One region of the Cupriavidus metallidurans CH34 genome, then DNA from elsewhere that is predicted to be linked to it. Evidence: predicted binding sites of a transcription regulator. Region 1 holds the regulator's gene; each other region holds the start of a gene.
What was found. Region 1 encodes LexA, which represses DNA repair genes until DNA is damaged. Its sites were predicted from a motif close to ACTGTATNNNNATACAGT; they were not measured.

Region 2: a site for LexA is predicted at 2,710-2,727, ahead of recA (recombinase RecA). Genes of this name have one in related genera too.
Region 3: a site for LexA is predicted at 2,196-2,213, ahead of imuA (translesion DNA synthesis-associated protein ImuA). Genes of this name have one in related genera too.
Region 4: a site for LexA is predicted at 1,776-1,793, ahead of RMET_RS03730 (PA0069 family radical SAM protein). Genes of this name have one in related genera too.

What each region holds. Positions count from the first base shown of each region.
Region 1 covers NC_007973.1:2,154,319-2,158,447, reverse strand. Annotated here, with positions in the region: gene RMET_RS09940 (bifunctional aspartate transaminase/aspartate 4-decarboxylase) at 1-1,582, opposite strand, end outside; gene RMET_RS09935 (hypothetical protein) at 1,851-2,123, shown strand; gene RMET_RS33945 (hypothetical protein) at 2,237-2,410, opposite strand; gene lexA (transcriptional repressor LexA) at 2,534-3,190, opposite strand; gene RMET_RS09925 (asparaginase) at 3,396-4,129, shown strand, end outside.
Region 2 covers NC_007973.1:494,060-498,188, reverse strand. Annotated here, with positions in the region: gene RMET_RS02370 (DUF2889 domain-containing protein) at 1-569, opposite strand, end outside; gene recX (recombination regulator RecX) at 909-1,379, opposite strand; gene recA (recombinase RecA) at 1,496-2,557, opposite strand; gene RMET_RS02355 (response regulator) at 2,797-3,486, shown strand; gene RMET_RS02350 (sensor histidine kinase) at 3,508-4,129, shown strand, end outside.
Region 3 covers NC_007974.2:696,895-701,023, forward strand. Annotated here, with positions in the region: gene RMET_RS21320 (DUF2880 domain-containing protein) at 1-276, shown strand, start outside; gene RMET_RS21325 (DUF1579 domain-containing protein) at 425-922, shown strand; gene RMET_RS21330 (nitrogen fixation protein NifQ) at 1,017-1,649, shown strand; gene RMET_RS21335 (helix-turn-helix domain-containing protein) at 1,708-2,043, opposite strand; gene imuA (translesion DNA synthesis-associated protein ImuA) at 2,267-3,196, shown strand; gene RMET_RS21345 (Y-family DNA polymerase) at 3,087-4,129, shown strand, end outside.
Region 4 covers NC_007973.1:819,259-823,387, reverse strand. Annotated here, with positions in the region: gene RMET_RS33925 (hypothetical protein) at 1-147, shown strand, start outside; gene RMET_RS03740 (NINE protein) at 232-723, shown strand; gene RMET_RS03735 (LysR family transcriptional regulator) at 756-1,688, shown strand; gene RMET_RS03730 (PA0069 family radical SAM protein) at 1,823-2,908, shown strand; gene RMET_RS03725 (winged helix-turn-helix transcriptional regulator) at 2,928-3,437, opposite strand; gene RMET_RS03720 (D-amino acid dehydrogenase) at 3,546-4,129, shown strand, end outside.

The DNA of each region.
Region 1 (4,129 bases):
ACTCCTGGTATCGCGCCAGATACTCGTCGCGCAGCTTGCGCACCGAGCGCCCGATCTTCACGTAGTCCTCTTCATTCAGGTTGGCGAGCGAAACGCGACCAGAGGGGTGACGGGTGCCGAAGCCACCGCCAGGCAACAGGACCACGCCGGCTTCCTCGGCGAGTCTGAATAGGAGCTCATGCGGCTGAATCGATTCGAGCAACCATTTGACGAAATCGGCGCCGACTTCGCGGCTCATTTGTTCGACGTCGAGCAGCGTGTAGTAGTCGACCACGTTCTCATCGACGGCTTCCGGCGCAACGCCCATGCCGCGATAGAGCGCGGCCTTGCGGCTTCTAATCAGCCGCTTCATGGTCTGCTTGTAGTGGTCGGCGGAATCCATCAGCGAGAACAGGGAGAACAGCACCATCTGCACCTGCTGCGGCGTAGAAAGACCGGCGGTATGGTTCAGTGCCACCGTGCGGCTGTCGGCAACCACTCGGTCGATAAAGGGCAGCTTCTCTGGTTCGGTGGTAATGGAGGAATAGCGCTTGTTCAGATCCTTCTGAATATTCTTGGGGAGGTTCGCCAGTTGCTCGTCGAAAAGATTCGACTTGTGCGTGGCAATAACGCCGAGGCGCCAGCCGGTGGCGCCGAAGTACTTGGAGTACGAGTACACCAGGAGCGTGTTCTTGGGGCACATCGCAAACAGCGAGACGAAATTGTCGGCGAAGGTACCGTACACATCGTCCGTCAGGAGAATCAGATCTGGGCGTTCTTCAACGATGCTGGCGATGTATTTCAGGCTTTCATCGCTCATTTTTACGGAAGGCGGATTGCTGGGGTTCACCAGGAAAAACGCCTTAACCTTGGGATCTCGCAGCTTGTCGAGTTCCTTCTTCGGGTACTGCCATCCACCTGCGGGATCGGCATCGATCGAAACTTCTGTCAGGTGGTATTCGGCCAGTTCCGGAATTTCGATATACGGCGTGAAGATCGGCATTCCCAGTGCGATCGTGTCACCGGGATTGAGCAGATGATTGACCTTCAGCGAATTGAAGAGGTACGTCATCGCGGCGGTTCCGCCTTCTACTGCGTACAGGTCGAAATCGCCCAGGAACGGATGCGCGCCAATCATTTCCTTGCGGATGTACTGCTTGACGATCTTCTCGCTCAGTCGGAGCATCCGGTCGGGAACAGGATAGTTACAGGCCAGGATCCCTTCGCACATTTCGTACAGGAAATCACCGCCATCCAGACCAAGCTGGTCGCGCACATACGATACGGCGCCGGTCAGGAATTTGACGCCAGGAACGTCCTTGTGCACGCGGGCATAAAGGTCGAACCGCTCCTCGATACCTGCGCGTCGCGGAAAACCGCCGACACCTTCTGGCAAATACGAAAATGACCTTTCCGATTCGATCATGGCGAACTGGCCGAGCTGCCAGAAGCCATGTCGCGGGATGGTTGCCAGAAAATTCGGATTACCTCGGCCGGCATTTAGCATCAGGCGATTCGATACGCTTCCTGCCAACTTGATGAGTTCGTCCTTGAGTTCGAAAGGCGACAGGCTGGCGAGCCTTGACGTATCGTGCTTGGCCATCGTGCATCTCCTGAAGGTGCTGAGCGGTATAGGGGTGTGGGAGGGACGAAAGGCTTCAACCTTTCGTCATCGTCGGATCGAATGGGGCAAAACCATGCCGGGTTGGCGCTTTCCGCCACGATCGACGTTCTCGGTTGTTACCCTAGCCGGAGAGCGAGAAATTTTCATTGGCCCAAAGAACTACGAATGGCCAGGAAAATGCGCGACGTCGCGAAATCGGGCAAGTAATCTGTAAAGATCAGGAATTGCAGATGCTACGGAGGAGAGCATGACGCTCAGATTTCACGAACTCTCTCCCGATGTGCGGGAGGCTTTGGAGTCCATTTGCGCCAGGCACGGATTCGTCCCAGACGATTTCGAATTCGCGGTTGCGAACGTGCTCAATCCGGGGGAGAGCGCTGCGGATATGGTGACTGTCGAACGCGTGGTCGGCGGCCAGTTACAGAAATACAAAGGAGGCGCCGGTGGGGCTGCGACCTGGCTGGCTGCCTTTGAGGCAGACCTCGCCTCCGATTGGTTCGGTGCGCCGCTGGCCGATTGATGTCGAGTCAGATTGATGATGGTCGGGTCCCGATTAGCGTCGGGTCCCGGGTCCATCATCGCCGGTACATGCAATACGCTGCAGTGCATGGTGACAGCAGAGAACGGGCTGCCTCAGTCAAGAGTTTTCGAGGACGGTTCCGCAAGCTCGAGCATTCGGCAGATGGCGGCCATATTGCCGACCATGGTGCGGCGATGGGTGCCCTGGTAGACGCGAACGCCCTTGATCTGGCGGAAGGGGACCGGCTTGACCGGACGGCGGGATGCGACGGATTCGGATTGCAGCATGGCAACACCTCGTAATTTGCGTTCAGCAGAAGTCCGCACCCGTCGTCCGTAAAGGACGGGGCGGCGTTGGCAAAGCAAAAGCGGGTGACCGGGGCAGGTGGCCAGCTGCCTGGGTCCGGAGAGTCAGAAGCCTGAAGATCTGATCAGGCCAACTGCGATACCCTCCAGGGAGAACTCGTCACGTCCTGCATGCAGGACGATGTTCTGGAAGTCAGGGTTTTCGGCGATCAACTCGATCGTGTCGCCGCGTTTCTTCAAGCGTTTGACGGTGACGTCATCGCCCAGGCGGGCGACGACAACCTTGCCGTTCGCGGCTTCGCTGGCTTTCTTCACGGCAAGCAGGTCGCCATCCAGAATGCCCGCGTCGCGCATGCTCAGGCCGCGAACGCGGAGTAGATAGTCGGGGCGCTCGTCAAAGACAGAGGCATCGACTTGATACTGCCGGTCGATATGCTCGGCAGCCAGGATCGGGCTGCCAGCTGCGACGCGACCGACTAATGGCAATGTCAATTGCAGCACGCCCGGCATCGGTAACGAAAACTGATCGGGTCGTTCAGAGTCGCTGCGCGTCACCTTCAGGCGAATGCCTCGCGACGCTCCCGGTGTCAACTCGATCACACCCTTGCGCGCCAGAGCCCGCAGGTGTTCCTCGGCCGAATTGGGGGAGGAGAAGCCGAATTCGGCGGCGATCTCGGCACGAGTGGGCGGAAAGCCCGTGTTGCGGATCGTGTCGCGGATCAGGTCGAAAATCTGCTGCTGCCGGGGTGTCAGGGTCGCCATGGGTCGCAGGTCTTGTGCCGAAGCACTGTATGTTTAAACAGTATGCTGTGATTTTATACAGTATCGGGTGAAGTGCAAGCACATTTTGCGCAGCCGGCTCAACACGAGTAGTTCTGTGGGGTGAGGCCCACGGGTTTGTCACGGGTTCGGCCAGGCGTTCGCGCAGTTACAATCGGCCCGCCTACAAGCTCCGTCAACCCCGTCCATGTCCGTACTCCTGCCTCGTATCGTTGTGCTCGCGACTGGTGGCACCATCGCCGGTTCGTCCGCAAATCCTGCCAGTAGCGCGCACTATCAGGCTGCGACAGTGCCCGTATCGCAACTTGTACAGGCAGTGCCCGCGCTGGCCGATGTGGCGCGAGTCGAGGCGGAGCAGGTGGCGCAGGTGGACAGCAAGGACATGATGTTCGATCTCTGGCGGATGCTTGCCGCGCGAATCGGGTATTGGTCCGCGCAGGACGATGTCGCCGGGATCGTGATCACACATGGCACTGACACGCTGGAAGAGACGGCGATGTTCCTGCATCTGACACAGGCTTGCCCGTTGCCTGTCGTGATGACGGCGGCCATGCGCCCATCGACGTCGCTTTCCGCTGACGGGCCGCTGAACCTGCTCGATGCGGTGCGCGTGGCGGCAAGCCCGGTGGCAGTTGGCAAAGGTGCGCTCGTGGTGCTGAATCAGCAGATTCATGCCGCGCGTGATGTCGTCAAGGCGCATACGTCGGCTGTCGATGCTTTCCATTCGCCAGTTGCCGGTCCGCTGGGTTTTGTGCAGGACACCTATGTCCATTTCTCGCGCACCCCGGGTCCTGATCAGGCGCCGCGCTTGCCGGTGCCCGCTGCATGGCCGTTGGTGGAGATCGTCGCCAGCTACGCGCAGCCGGGGAGGGTGGGTATCGATGCGATGGTGGCCGCCGGCGTGCTCGGGTTTGTCGTGGC
Region 2 (4,129 bases), 1.7 Mb from region 1:
GCTTTCGGTTTCGGCTGGTGACCATACCAGCGCGGGTAAAACTGACGAACCACCTCGCCCTCGAAATGGAGCGCGTGGCATCCATGGAGCTGCATGGGGGGTTCGGGATCGATGTCTTGCACGCCATCGCGGATATTGAACACATCGCCCGCGAAGGCTTGAATGGCCGCAGTCGGCAGCACGCCGGCCAGTTCGGTCAGATGGGTGCAACCGGCAACGCTGCCCAGACGCTCACGAACTGCCTTGCGGAACCCCTTTGACAGGTTCAGACCGATCAGCTTGCGGTAGGCGGGACCGATGAGATCGCAATGCGTCGGATAAGGCACCCAGTCAGAGCATGCCTCCGCATCGACGACGTTCATGCGCAGATCAATCGTGACGCGCAGCCACAGATCGTGCAGCGGCTGGCCTTCAGGGCGAATCCGGCCGCCCGCCAGTTCGATGTCGCGGGGCTTGGTGTCGGTCAGGCGCGCTTCGATGTCCCATAGGCCATCGTCCCGCAAATAGGCCTCGGCCGTGATGGCACGACGGTGACGCAGGACTCGGTTGGCTGGCGGGGAAAGCGGCATGACACCAGGGGCTGACGCGGCAGACTGAAAGTGGCGGATCGGGGGCAATTCATCACGGCAAACGGCTTGGTCCATGGGTAAGACCACCATGGACGGCCATTTGGGCCGCTGAACTCGTGGAGTTTAACATGCCGCGCTGCTTTGACCGGATACATCCTGCGCAACGAACTGTCCGCACGCAATTGTTGCAGCGACGATCCCGGCAAACCCAACCTGCGCAACGCCTGGCCGGTGTCCGCGTGACCCCTCGCTGCGATGCATCAGTGGTACGACGACTACGCCGACTTCTCACGAATACCCCTCATGCGTACACAGGTATGCGGCTGCCCGCATACCTCGTCATTCCCCCAAGTCGTCCATGCCTTCGTCCTCGGCCCCGCGGATGATCTTGCCCACCACCGATCGGGAAAATCCGCGCGCCATCATGAACCGGATTTGCTTGGCGCGGGCCTCCGGCGAGTCCGGCGGAACACCGAAACGCTTGCGCCAAACTTCGCGTGCGCGATCCAGCTCGGAATCGCGCAGGCGGTCCTGCAGATCGCGTAGCTGATCATTGCCGAGTTGGTGCGTCTTGGCTTCCTGCAGTACACGCGCCGCGCCGTAACGACTGGCCCGGCGGTGAACAAGGCTATCGACGAACCGCTCATTGGACAGCCAGTTGTCGCGTTCGAGCACATCGAGCAGAGCCTCCACCTCCTCGGCCGACTCGGCATGAGGCGCCAGCTTGCGCGCGAGTTCGGCCCGGCTGTGCTCCCGACGGGAAAGGTAGCCGACGGCACGGGCTTTCAGTGAGAGGGGGGGACGGGGCATTCGGCTGATAACGAGGAAGCCGGCAGTCGGCGCTGCGCGATACGGGAAACCGGGGTGAAAACAAAAAAGCCGCCGCACAAGTATGCGACGGCTTTCGTCAAGCAGCGACGTCAGGCTCAGCCTTCGACCTCTGCTGGCGCGCCCGCCACGGTGTTCAGCGGCGCCACGCCCAGCGCCAGACGCACCTTGTTCTCGATCTCGTCGGCGATGTCCGGGTTCTCGCGCAGATACTCGCGTGCGTTGTCCTTGCCCTGGCCGATCTTCTCGCCGTTGTAGCTGTACCAGGCGCCGGCCTTCTCAACGATCTTGGCGTCCACGCCCAGGTCGATGATTTCACCCTGGCGCGAGATGCCCTGGCCATAGAGGATGTCGAAGAACGCCTCGCGGAACGGAGGTGACACCTTGTTCTTGACCACCTTGACCTTGGTCTCGTTGCCGACGACTTCGTCGCCCTTCTTGATCGAGCCGATACGGCGGATGTCCAGGCGCACCGAGGCGTAGAACTTCAGCGCGTTACCGCCGGTGGTGGTTTCGGGAGAACCAAACATCACACCGATCTTCATACGGATCTGGTTGATGAAGATCACCAGGCAGTTCGTGCGCTTGATCGTGCCGGTCAGCTTGCGCAGCGCCTGGCTCATCAGGCGGGCCTGCAGGCCGGGCAGCGAATCGCCCATTTCGCCCTCGATTTCTGCCTTTGGCACCAGAGCGGCCACCGAGTCGATCACGATCAGGTCGATCGAACCCGAGCGCACCAGCGCGTCGGTGATTTCCAGGGCCTGCTCGCCGGTATCGGGCTGGGAGATCAGCAGATTGCCGACGTCCACGCCGAGCTTGCCAGCATATTGGACATCCAGGGCGTGCTCGGCGTCGATGAACGCGCAGGTGCCGCCCAGCTTCTGCATTTCGGCCACCACCTGCAGCGTCAGCGTGGTCTTGCCGGACGATTCCGGACCGTAGATCTCGACCACGCGGCCGCGCGGCAGGCCACCCACGCCCAGCGCGATGTCCAGCCCCAGCGAGCCGGTGGACACTACCTGGATGTCCTGTTCGATTTCGCCATCGCCCAGGCGCATGATCGAGCCCTTGCCAAACTGCTTCTCAATCTGGGAGAGCGCGGCGGCAAGCGCCTTCTGCTTCTCAGCGCTCACGCCGGCGCCGGCCTTCTTGTCGTCCATGGTCGTCCTTCAGTCAATGGTGTATAAATAGGCCGCATACGGCGCGACGCCCTGAACCCAAAGCCCTTTTCCGGGATGGATTCTCCAGGCCACGACGCCCAACCCGGCATGGTGCGATCACCTTTCATGGTAGCTCGCCCGGAATGTCGGGTACTGTATAAAAAAACAGTATGCTTGGCAAGCCCCACCGGCACCGCGGCCGGCGGCCGGCTGTGGCCGGCCACGAGGTGGAGACAATCATGCGGATTCTTATCGCCGAAGATGACGATGTGCTGGCAGACGGGCTGACGCGCTCGCTGCGCCAGTCCGGCTATGCCGTCGATCACGTTGCGAATGGCGTGGAAGCCGATTCGGCCCTGTCCACACAGTCGTTCGACCTGCTGATCCTCGATCTCGGCCTGCCCCGCATGTCGGGGCTCGAGGTACTCAAGCGGCTGCGCGCGCGCAGCGCCATGGTGCCCGTGCTGATTCTGACTGCAGCCGACAGCGTCGACGAACGCGTGAAGGGGCTGGACCTCGGCGCCGACGACTACATGGCCAAGCCGTTCGCGCTGTCCGAACTCGAGGCCCGGGTGCGCGCGCTGGTGCGCCGTGGCGCGGGCGGTGGCGCCACGCTGATGCGCCACGGGCCGCTCGCGTTCGATCAGGTCGGCCGCATCGCCTATCTCAATGAACAGATGCTGGATCTCTCCGCGCGAGAGGTCGGTCTGCTCGAAATCCTGCTCACGCGCAGCGGGCGGCTCGTATCGAAGGAGCAGCTCGTCGATCACCTGTGCGAATGGGGCGAGGAAGTCAGCAATAACGCAATCGAGGTGTATGTACACCGCCTGCGCAAAAAGATCGAGGTTGGCGGCATCCGCATCGCCACGGTGCGCGGGCTGGGCTACTGCCTCGAGAAATACCAGCCGGCCGTGGCCGCGCATGGCTGACACCACGGGGGCTGATCGCGCATGAGCCTGCTGCGACTGCCGTGGCGACGCCGTTCCGCCGCGGGCCCCGCACGCGCGACGGACCCCACCCGGCCCACGCTGGCCGATGCCGCGGCCGAAGACCAGGCGCTGGCCGACGCCCTGCCACACCTCGAGGAAACCTCGGCGCACCCTGCGCCCCGCTCGCTGTTTGGCGAGATTCTCGACTGGATGCTGGCACCGCTTCTGCTGCTCTGGCCGATGAGCATCGCCGTCACATACCTCGTCGCCAAGTCGATTGCAAACGGGCCGTTCGACCGCGCGCTCGAAGCAAGCGCCATCGTGCTGTCGCAGCAGGTGCGCGAGGTCAACGGCCGCGTCACGCTGCAGCTTCCACTGTCCGCGCGGGAAATCCTGCGCGCCGACGAGACCGACAATATCTACTACCAGGTGGTAGGCAAGCACGGCGAGTACGTGGCCGGCGATCACGACCTGCCGCTTCCGTCCGAGGACGAAGAGGGACATGCCGGGCTGGTATCGCTGCGCGACGATCGCGTGGCCGGCAACGATGTGCGTGTCGCCTATACCTACGTTGAACTGAAAAACATCAGCGGCGCCCAGCCCGTGCTGGTGCAGGTGGCCGAGACGCTGGACAAGCGCGCGC
Region 3 (4,129 bases), on a different replicon from region 1:
GTCAACGTCGAACTGGGCCAGCGCGGCGGCAAGCCCGAAGCGCCCGAGGCACCCGGTGCCTGCATGAACGCGGTGAAGGCCGCGTTGCCGAATCCCGACCAGTTTCGCTGGGTGCGCGGCACCACTCGCCGCGTGGCCGAAGACGTCTACAGCGTGGTCGGCAGCATCGAGTACGTGGACAAGTCAGGACAGGCCCGCAAGGGCGAGGCGCAGTGCGATGTGATGCGCGCCCCCGGTAACCAGTTCATCGTGCCGAAGGTGCGTTTGCCCCAGTAATTTCCGCGCTGACCCTGCCACACCGGAAACCCGCTCGATGACATTTTTGTCATCTTGGGGGTTTTTGTTGGACATCGACGACCTCGTCTTCTAACCTCTTGTGTACGTCGTACACAAATAGCGGCGCAACTCACAAGGAGGCGTTTGCATGAAGATCGAAGCGACCAACGAACACCGCTGGCTACAAAAGCTCGTCGGCAGGTGGGTAGGCGAGGGCGAGGCCCAGATGGGCCCCGAGGCACCGCCTGAAAAATGGAAGATCCCCGAGCAGGTCAGCCAGGTGGGCGACGTCTGGGTGCAGGCGCGTGCGGAGGGCGAGTTTCCGGGATGTGGGTCGGCGGTCACGATCATGACGCTCGGCTACGACCCCGTTCGCAAGCATTTTGTCGGCACGTTCATCGGTTCGATGATGACCCACATGTGGGTCTACGAAGGCGATCTCGAGGCCGATGGCCGTACGCTCACGCTGCGTGCCGATGGCCCGGCGTTCGGCCCGGATGGCAATGTGATCGAGGGAAAAACGGCGAAGTACCGCGACGTTGTGGCCATGGTTGACGACGATCACCGCACGCTGACGTCGTTCATGCAGGCCGACAACGGCGAGTGGATGCAGATCGTGCAGGCTCGCTATCGTCGCGAGAAGTAGGGCGCCGTTCGCGGTTTGACTGGCGTTATATACGTGGTTATATTGCGATGCGACGCCCGCCATTCCGCGGGCGTGCTGCCGCATTGTTGCCACGATGAACCGCTCACTGCTGTTGCTGGATGCCTTTGCCGCCCAACCCGGCGATCCCGTTACACGGGCGTTGGCCGGGGTACTGGAGTCCGCCTGCGCGGGGCGCCTGCCGCGCTTCGCGCAATGGCTCGGCCTGCCGCCGGACGCGTTCCGGCACATGCTGGATCACTGCTTTCCCGGGGCCGCGCAGGCGGGGTGGGCGCCCGATGTTCCGCCACAGGCGCCGGACAGCCTGCCGTGCGAATTCGCCGATCTGGTGGAGATGCTCGAGGACGGCTGCACGCCGGGCGCGGCAGGGACGCTGGTGCCGCTGGTGCATTGGGCCGCGCACGCGCTGGCCTGCGGCTGCTTCGGCCATACGCACTTGTGGCAGGACATGGGCCTGTCCGGGCGCGACGATGTGTCCGCGTTGCTGCGGCAGGTCTTCTGGCCGGTCTTCGCGGCCAATACCACGGACATGAAATGGAAGAAGTTCTTCTATCACCGCGTCTGCGAGCGGCTCGATATTCATCCTTGCCCTGAGCCCTCGTGCGAGGGCTGCGACCATTACGCGGCCTGTCACGGCGCCGAATCAGCCATCGAATCAGCCATCGAATCGGTCATCGAATCGGTCATCGTGAGACAGCCCCGCTCCTGATTCCCGATGGAAGTCTCCCCAGCCTCCCCGGTGCAGGCGGGCGAGCGTATGAGCGTGGTTATGCGCGATCGACGCGATCGAGTTCGTTGCTGCTCCACCAGGCCTCCAGCAGCGGCTGGAAGCGGTCGTCGGGCGCGCGCGGCACGCGCGTGCTCTTGCGGGCGGGCGGGAGCTGCCGGCCCGTGAGCTGGTAGAAGATGGCGCCGGGCAACGTGCCGGGACCGTAGGGCACGTGATCGACCACGTTCATCTGGCGCGCGGCCTTTAGCGCGCGCGTGGTTTCCTCGGGGGTAAGACCACACGCGTCGGCCATCACGTCACGGCGCAGCGGACCTTGACGCTTGAGACCATCGATCAGCAGATGCACGCAATCGCGCGTATTCCGTTGTTTCATGTCGCGCATTTTGCGTACCTGCCCCGGACTGCACAATCGTGCATGACATTTGTTTGCATTCGTGCCGGGAATCCGTGGCAGTTCGCTGACAAGCGCACATTCCAGGCGGTGAACGCGCCACATTCGTGCTGCAGGCTTGCATCGGTCTCGATACTGTATAAACATACAGTATTCGTAAAAATACGAGGGCAGCGCCAGTCGATTGCGCCTCTTCATCCACATCATGACCGTGTCATCGCATGTCACGCCGCCGACAGTCGTGGCGGGCCATGCGGCTTCCTCCTCCTCCGCGCCCCGTGCATCGGTGAGCGAACTCGAGCACCGCTACCCCGGGCTGTGGCGCGCGGGTCAGCTCGGCCGCGCCGGACGCTTGCCCGTGTGCCCGACCGGGTACGATGCCCTGACGGCCGAACTGCCGGGCGGCGGCTGGCCTGTTGGCGCCGTGACCGAGTTGCTGCTGGCCCAGGGTGGCGCGGGCGAATTGCGTCTGCTGATGCCGGCGTTGCGTGCGCTGGCCGCGGCGGGGCGCTGCATCGGTTTTGTCGATCCCCCGTACCTGCCCAATGCGGCAGGGCTGGCGGCAGGACTGGCCGACGGTGGCCTGCCCGCGCGTCAGCTTTACTGGGTACGTCCACAGGCTGGTGCGAGCGTGGCATCGCGCCGCGCCGACATGGCGTGGGCGGCCGAGCAGATGTTGCGCAGCCAGGCGTTCGGCGCGGTGCTGGTCTGGCTCCCGGCGGCGCGGCCAGAGGCGCTGCGGCGTCTGCAGGTGCTGGCGCAGGCCGGCGATACCGTGGTGTGGGTGCTGCGGCCGATCCGCGTGCTGCACGAATCGTCGCCGGCCATGCTGCGGCTGGCGTTATCGCCGTTGCCCGGCAATCTGCTATCCATCGTTTTTCACAAGCGGCGCGGCCCGGCACGCGACACGCCGCTGCTGTTGCCGCTGGAAGGCATGCTTCATGTGCCGCGGCGCGCGGGTGTACCCGCGGTGCCCACGCCGGTCGCTCTGGTCGTTCCAGCAACTCCGGCAGGAGCCGATCATCATGTTCCCGATATCTCCGACATCCGCGGCAGCGCCAGCCATCCCGGCGTACTGGATCGCGGTGCACCTGCCGCGCCTGCCGCTGGACGCGCTGCAGCCGAGCTGGCCTGAGCCGGTCGATGCCGGTATGCCCGCCGCTACGTCTGCCCATGCGTCCGCCAGTACGTCCGTCGATCCCCGGCCCGCACCCCATACCGGAACGCTGCATCAGGCGCTGCCGGTGGCGGTGATCGAGCACGAGCGCGTGGTGCTGGCCAATGGCCCGGCCGTGGCGCTGGGCGTGCGCTATGGAATGCGGCGCGGCGGCGTGCAGGCGCTGTCGGCCGATGTGGTGCAGCTCGATCGCGATCTGGCGGCGGAGTCCGCATTGATGACCTCGGCCGCTTTGGCGTTGCTGCATTTCACGCCGGCCGTGGCGATCGACGCCGAACCCGAAGCGGCCACGGTGATGCTCGATGTCACGGCCAGCCTGCGGCTGTTCGGCGGCCATCGCGCGTTGTGCCGGGCGATTCGCGCGCGTGTGCGGCAACTGGGCACGTTTGCGCAGATCGGTAGCGGTACCACGGCACAGGGCGCCGCGTGGCTGGCGCGTCAGCCGTTACGCAAGACGTCGCGCGGCATTGTCCGGCCCGCGCGCCGCGCGGTGCGTGCCGCCCGCATGACGCGCCTGCTCGACCGCCTGCCCGTGGAATGCCTGCACACGCTGGCCGATCCCGAATGGCTCGAAGGCATTGGTTGCCGCACGCTGGGGCAGGTGCGCCGGTTGCCGCGCGCGGGGCTGTCACGCCGTATTGGCACGGAATTGCTGGCGCGGCTCGACCAGGCCTATGGCCAGATTTCGTCCGGGTTTGCCTGGTTCGAGGCGCCACCGGCGTTTGCGCAGCGCATGGAACTGCCAGGCCGCGTGGAGTCGGCCGAGGGCGTGCTGGCCGGGGCGCAGCGGCTGTTGCTGGCGCTCTCGGGCTGGCTGGCCGTGCAGCAGGCCGGCGTGACGCGCTGCGTGCTGATGCTGGAGCACGAACGCTACCGGCTGGGCGAGGACAC
Region 4 (4,129 bases), 1.3 Mb from region 1:
TCCCCGCTTTTTTCGGACCTGGCCCGGCACGCGGGCCATTTGTCATTGTCAGTGCTGTTCATGCTGCTGCTGACGCTCGTGTTGTACAGCGAAACACATATCTCCGTGCTGGTATCCGGCGCCCTGACCTCCGTCTGGCCGTTCTGACCGCCGGGGTATCGGTCCGGGCCCGGCGTACAATGTGCGACCACTGCCCGCCATGACGCCCATACCGTCTTCGTCCCCATACCGATGCCAGCAGCCAGCCAAGCCTCCGCCATTGCCACTGAAGCCCGCAACACACGCGGCAAATCGAAACTGGCCACCGTTGCGCTGGCCTTCCTGCTCGGCAGCCTTGGGGCGCATCGTTTCTATCTGAAAGGACTGGGCGACAAGTTCGGCTGGGTCCACCTGCTTTGCACCGTAGCCGGCGTGCTCGGCATCGCCTCGCTGACCCTCGGCACCGGCAATACCGCACTGAACTGGGTCTTCGCGGTGGCCGGCGGCGCGTCCCTTATCAGCGCCTTCCTGACGGCCATCGTGTTCGGGCTGCGCCCCGACGACAAGTGGGATGCGCAATACAACCCTCATGGCCAGCCCACGCGCTCGGGCTGGCCCGTGGTCATCCTGATCATTTTTTCGCTGATGATCGGCACCGGCCTGCTGATGGCAGGACTTGCCATCAGCTTCCAGACGTTCTTCGAATCGCAAGTCGAGGCAGCCAAGGCGCTCTCGCAGGAATAGCCGAAGGCCTGGCCCCACTTTACGCGCCGACGATGCCTTTCGACCTGACCGATATCGCGGTCTTCGTGCGCGCGGCGGCGCTCGGCAATCTGTCGGCTGCCGCACGCGATCTGGGACTGTCGACATCGACCGCCAGCGCCCGGCTCCAGCGACTGGAGGATCGGCTAGGCACCCGCCTGCTACATCGCACAACGCGCCGCCTTTCGCTCACCGGAGATGGTGAGCGGTTCCTGACCCACGCCGAGCCATTGCTGGCCGCATCGGAAGTGGCCGCGCAATCCGTGGGCCGAGGCGCGGAGGTGCCGCACGGTCCGTTGCGTGTCACGGCGCCTGCCTCGTTCGGACGCCAGCATGTCTCGCCGGCGATCCCCGCCTTCCTGGCCACCTACCCCGGCATCACACTGGATCTGCGCCTGAGCGACCAGATCGTCGGCCTCGTCGATAGTGGCATTGATGTCGCGCTCCGCATGGGCGCGCTCCCCGATTCCTCGCTGGTCGCCAGGCCACTCGCGCCCAGTCATCGTGTGATCTGCGCATCGCCGGAATACCTCGCGCGGCACGGCTCCCCACGGCACCCGGAAGACCTGCGCAATCACAACTGCCTGGTCCTTGGCGATCAATCGACCTGGCGTTTTGATACCCCGGTCGGCGAAAGCGCGGTGAGCGTGCGGGGCACGCTACGCGCCGATAACGGCGAGGTGATTCGCGACGCGATCGTCGCGGGCGTGGGCATCGCGCTGAAGTCGACCTGGGATGTGGCGCCATACCTGCGCCGCGGCGAGTTGGTCACCGTGCTCGATGAATACCCGGTATTGCCGGTCGTCTCGATCTGGGCGGTCTATCCGAGCCGGCATCTGGTTCCCGCCAAGACACACGCCTTTGTCGACTTCTTTGCCAACTGGTTCGGCTCCCCGCCCTACTGGGATCGCGACGACGCGCCTCCCTTGGCCACACGTACCGTCTGACCAGATCTGAAGCCCACCGGAGGTTCAATCCCCAGGGCGCGCATTCCATCAGGGCGCTGATCAGGGCACTGGTATCTCGCCAGCAATACTGTATATTTATACAGTATTGGAGATTGTACGAGTCAAGAGCCCCCATGACGTCACTACCCGATGGCTTCCGCAAGGGAAGAGGCGCGCTGTCGAACACGGAATCGCGTTTCGACAGCCTGTCCCGAGAGGCGGATGCGGCCATGCTTGCCGATCTGGAGGCCTTGCACGGCGAGTCTCCCGCGCCACGGACGACGATCGCGATCGAGCCGGCAAGGACGATCATCTCGCGCAACCAGTCGCCCGATGTTCCGTTCGACCAGTCGATCAACATGTACCGGGGTTGCGAGCACGGATGCTCGTACTGTTTTGCGCGACCGAATCATGCCTACCTGGGCCTGTCGCCTGGTCTCGACTTCGAGACAAAGCTGTTCGCCAAGCCAAATGCCGCTACGCTGCTCGAGCAGGAACTCCGCAAGAAACACTACAAGCCGAGCGTCATCGCGCTCGGCACCAACACCGATCCGTACCAGCCGATCGAGCGGAAATTCCAGCTCACGCGCGGCATTCTGGAGGTGCTGGAACGCTTCCAGCACCCGGTGGCCATCACGACCAAATCGTTTCTGGTGTCGCGAGATATCGACATCCTTGCCCGTATGGCCCGGAATGGGCTGGCGCGCGTATTCATGTCCGTCACGACGCTCGATGCCGATATCGCCAGAAAGATGGAGCCGCGCGCCAGCACACCAGCCAAACGGATCGAAGGCATCCGGTTGCTGGCCGAAGCCGGCGTGCCGGCCGGGGTGCTCTTTGCCCCGGTGATACCGGCGCTGACCGACTACGACCTGGAAAACGTGCTGAAGGCCTGCAGCGAAGTTGGGGCAACGTCGGCCGGCTTCGTCATGCTGCGCCTGCCGCTAGAGGTTCACGGCATCTTCATCGAATGGCTGGAGGAGCATTTCCCCGGCCGCAAGCAGCATGTGCTGAGCATCATCGAGAACATGCGCAACGGGAAGCACAACGACGCGACATTCACGAGCCGGATGCGCGGGACGGGCATTTTTGCCGAGCTGGTCCGCAAGCGTTTCGAGATCGCATGCCGGAGGCTTGGGCTCAATCAAGAGCGCCACCCGCTGCGCACCGATCTGTTCCGCGTGCCGCCCGAGGATTCGCCGCAGGGCAGCCTTTTCTGAGCCAGCAGGCCAGGAGCCGTCAGCCTGGTTGGCTGCGCTCCTTCTCGTCCACCGCGATCGCCAGCGTCTCCTTGATCTCTTCCATTACCACGTAGCTTTTCGACTGCGCCGCGCCCGGCAGTTGCAGCAGGATGTCGCCGAGCAGCCGGCGATACTCGCCGATCTCGCGGATGCGCGCCTTGATCAGGTAATCGAAATCGCCCGATACCAGGTGGCACTCGAGCACCTCGGGGATCCGCAGCACCTCGCGCCGGAACTGCTCGAACATGTTGCCCGACTTATTCCCAAGAGAGATCTCTACGAAGACCAGCAGCGCGCTGCCGAGCAGCGTCGGGTTCAGCCGCGCGTAGTACCCCATGATGACCCCGTCGCGTTCGAGCCGCTTCACGCGCTCGATGCACGGCGTGATGGTCAGCCCGACGGCCTCCGCCAGCTCCTTCATCGAAATCCGGCCATCGGCCTGCAGGACCCCCAGAATCTTCCGGTCCAGCCGATCCAGCGCACGTACCGGCTGACGACTCGTTCTCATGATTTTTTCCTGTTTTGCAGAGAAATTCGGTAACTATGACTGCCTTGAAGTCAATAGTATAGAAGCGAATTCTCCCACACATCCATTCCGCAGTAGAGAGCCCCCAACATGCGCGTTCTAATTCTTGGCAGTGGCGTTATTGGCGTCACCAGTGCGTGGTATCTGGCCCGCGCCGGTCACGAAGTGATCGTGGTAGACCGCGAAGGCGGCCCCGCTCTTGGCACCAGCTTTGCCAACGCCGGCCAGATCTCTCCGGGCTATGCGTCGCCGTGGGCAGCACCCGGCGTTCCGCTCAAGGCGATCAAGTGGATGTTCCAGGAGCACGCGCCGCTCACGATCAAACCCGACGGCACGCTGTTCCAGCTTCAGTGGATGTGGCAGATGCTGCAGAACTGCACAGCCGACCGCTACGCGGTGAACAAGGAGCGCATGGTGCGTCTGGCCGAGTACAGCCGGGACTGTATCCGCGCGCTGCGCGCGGATACCGGCATCAGCTATGAAGGCCGCCAGCAAGGCACGCTCCAGGTGTTCCGCACCGACGCGCAATTGGAAGCCGCGTCGCGCGACATCGCCGTACTCGAGGAAGCCGGCGTGCCATACGAATTGCTTTCGCGCGAAGAACTCGCCGCGAGCGAACCGGCGCTCGCCGCCGTCGGCCACAAGCTGGCCGGTGGCCTGCGCCTGCCGAACGA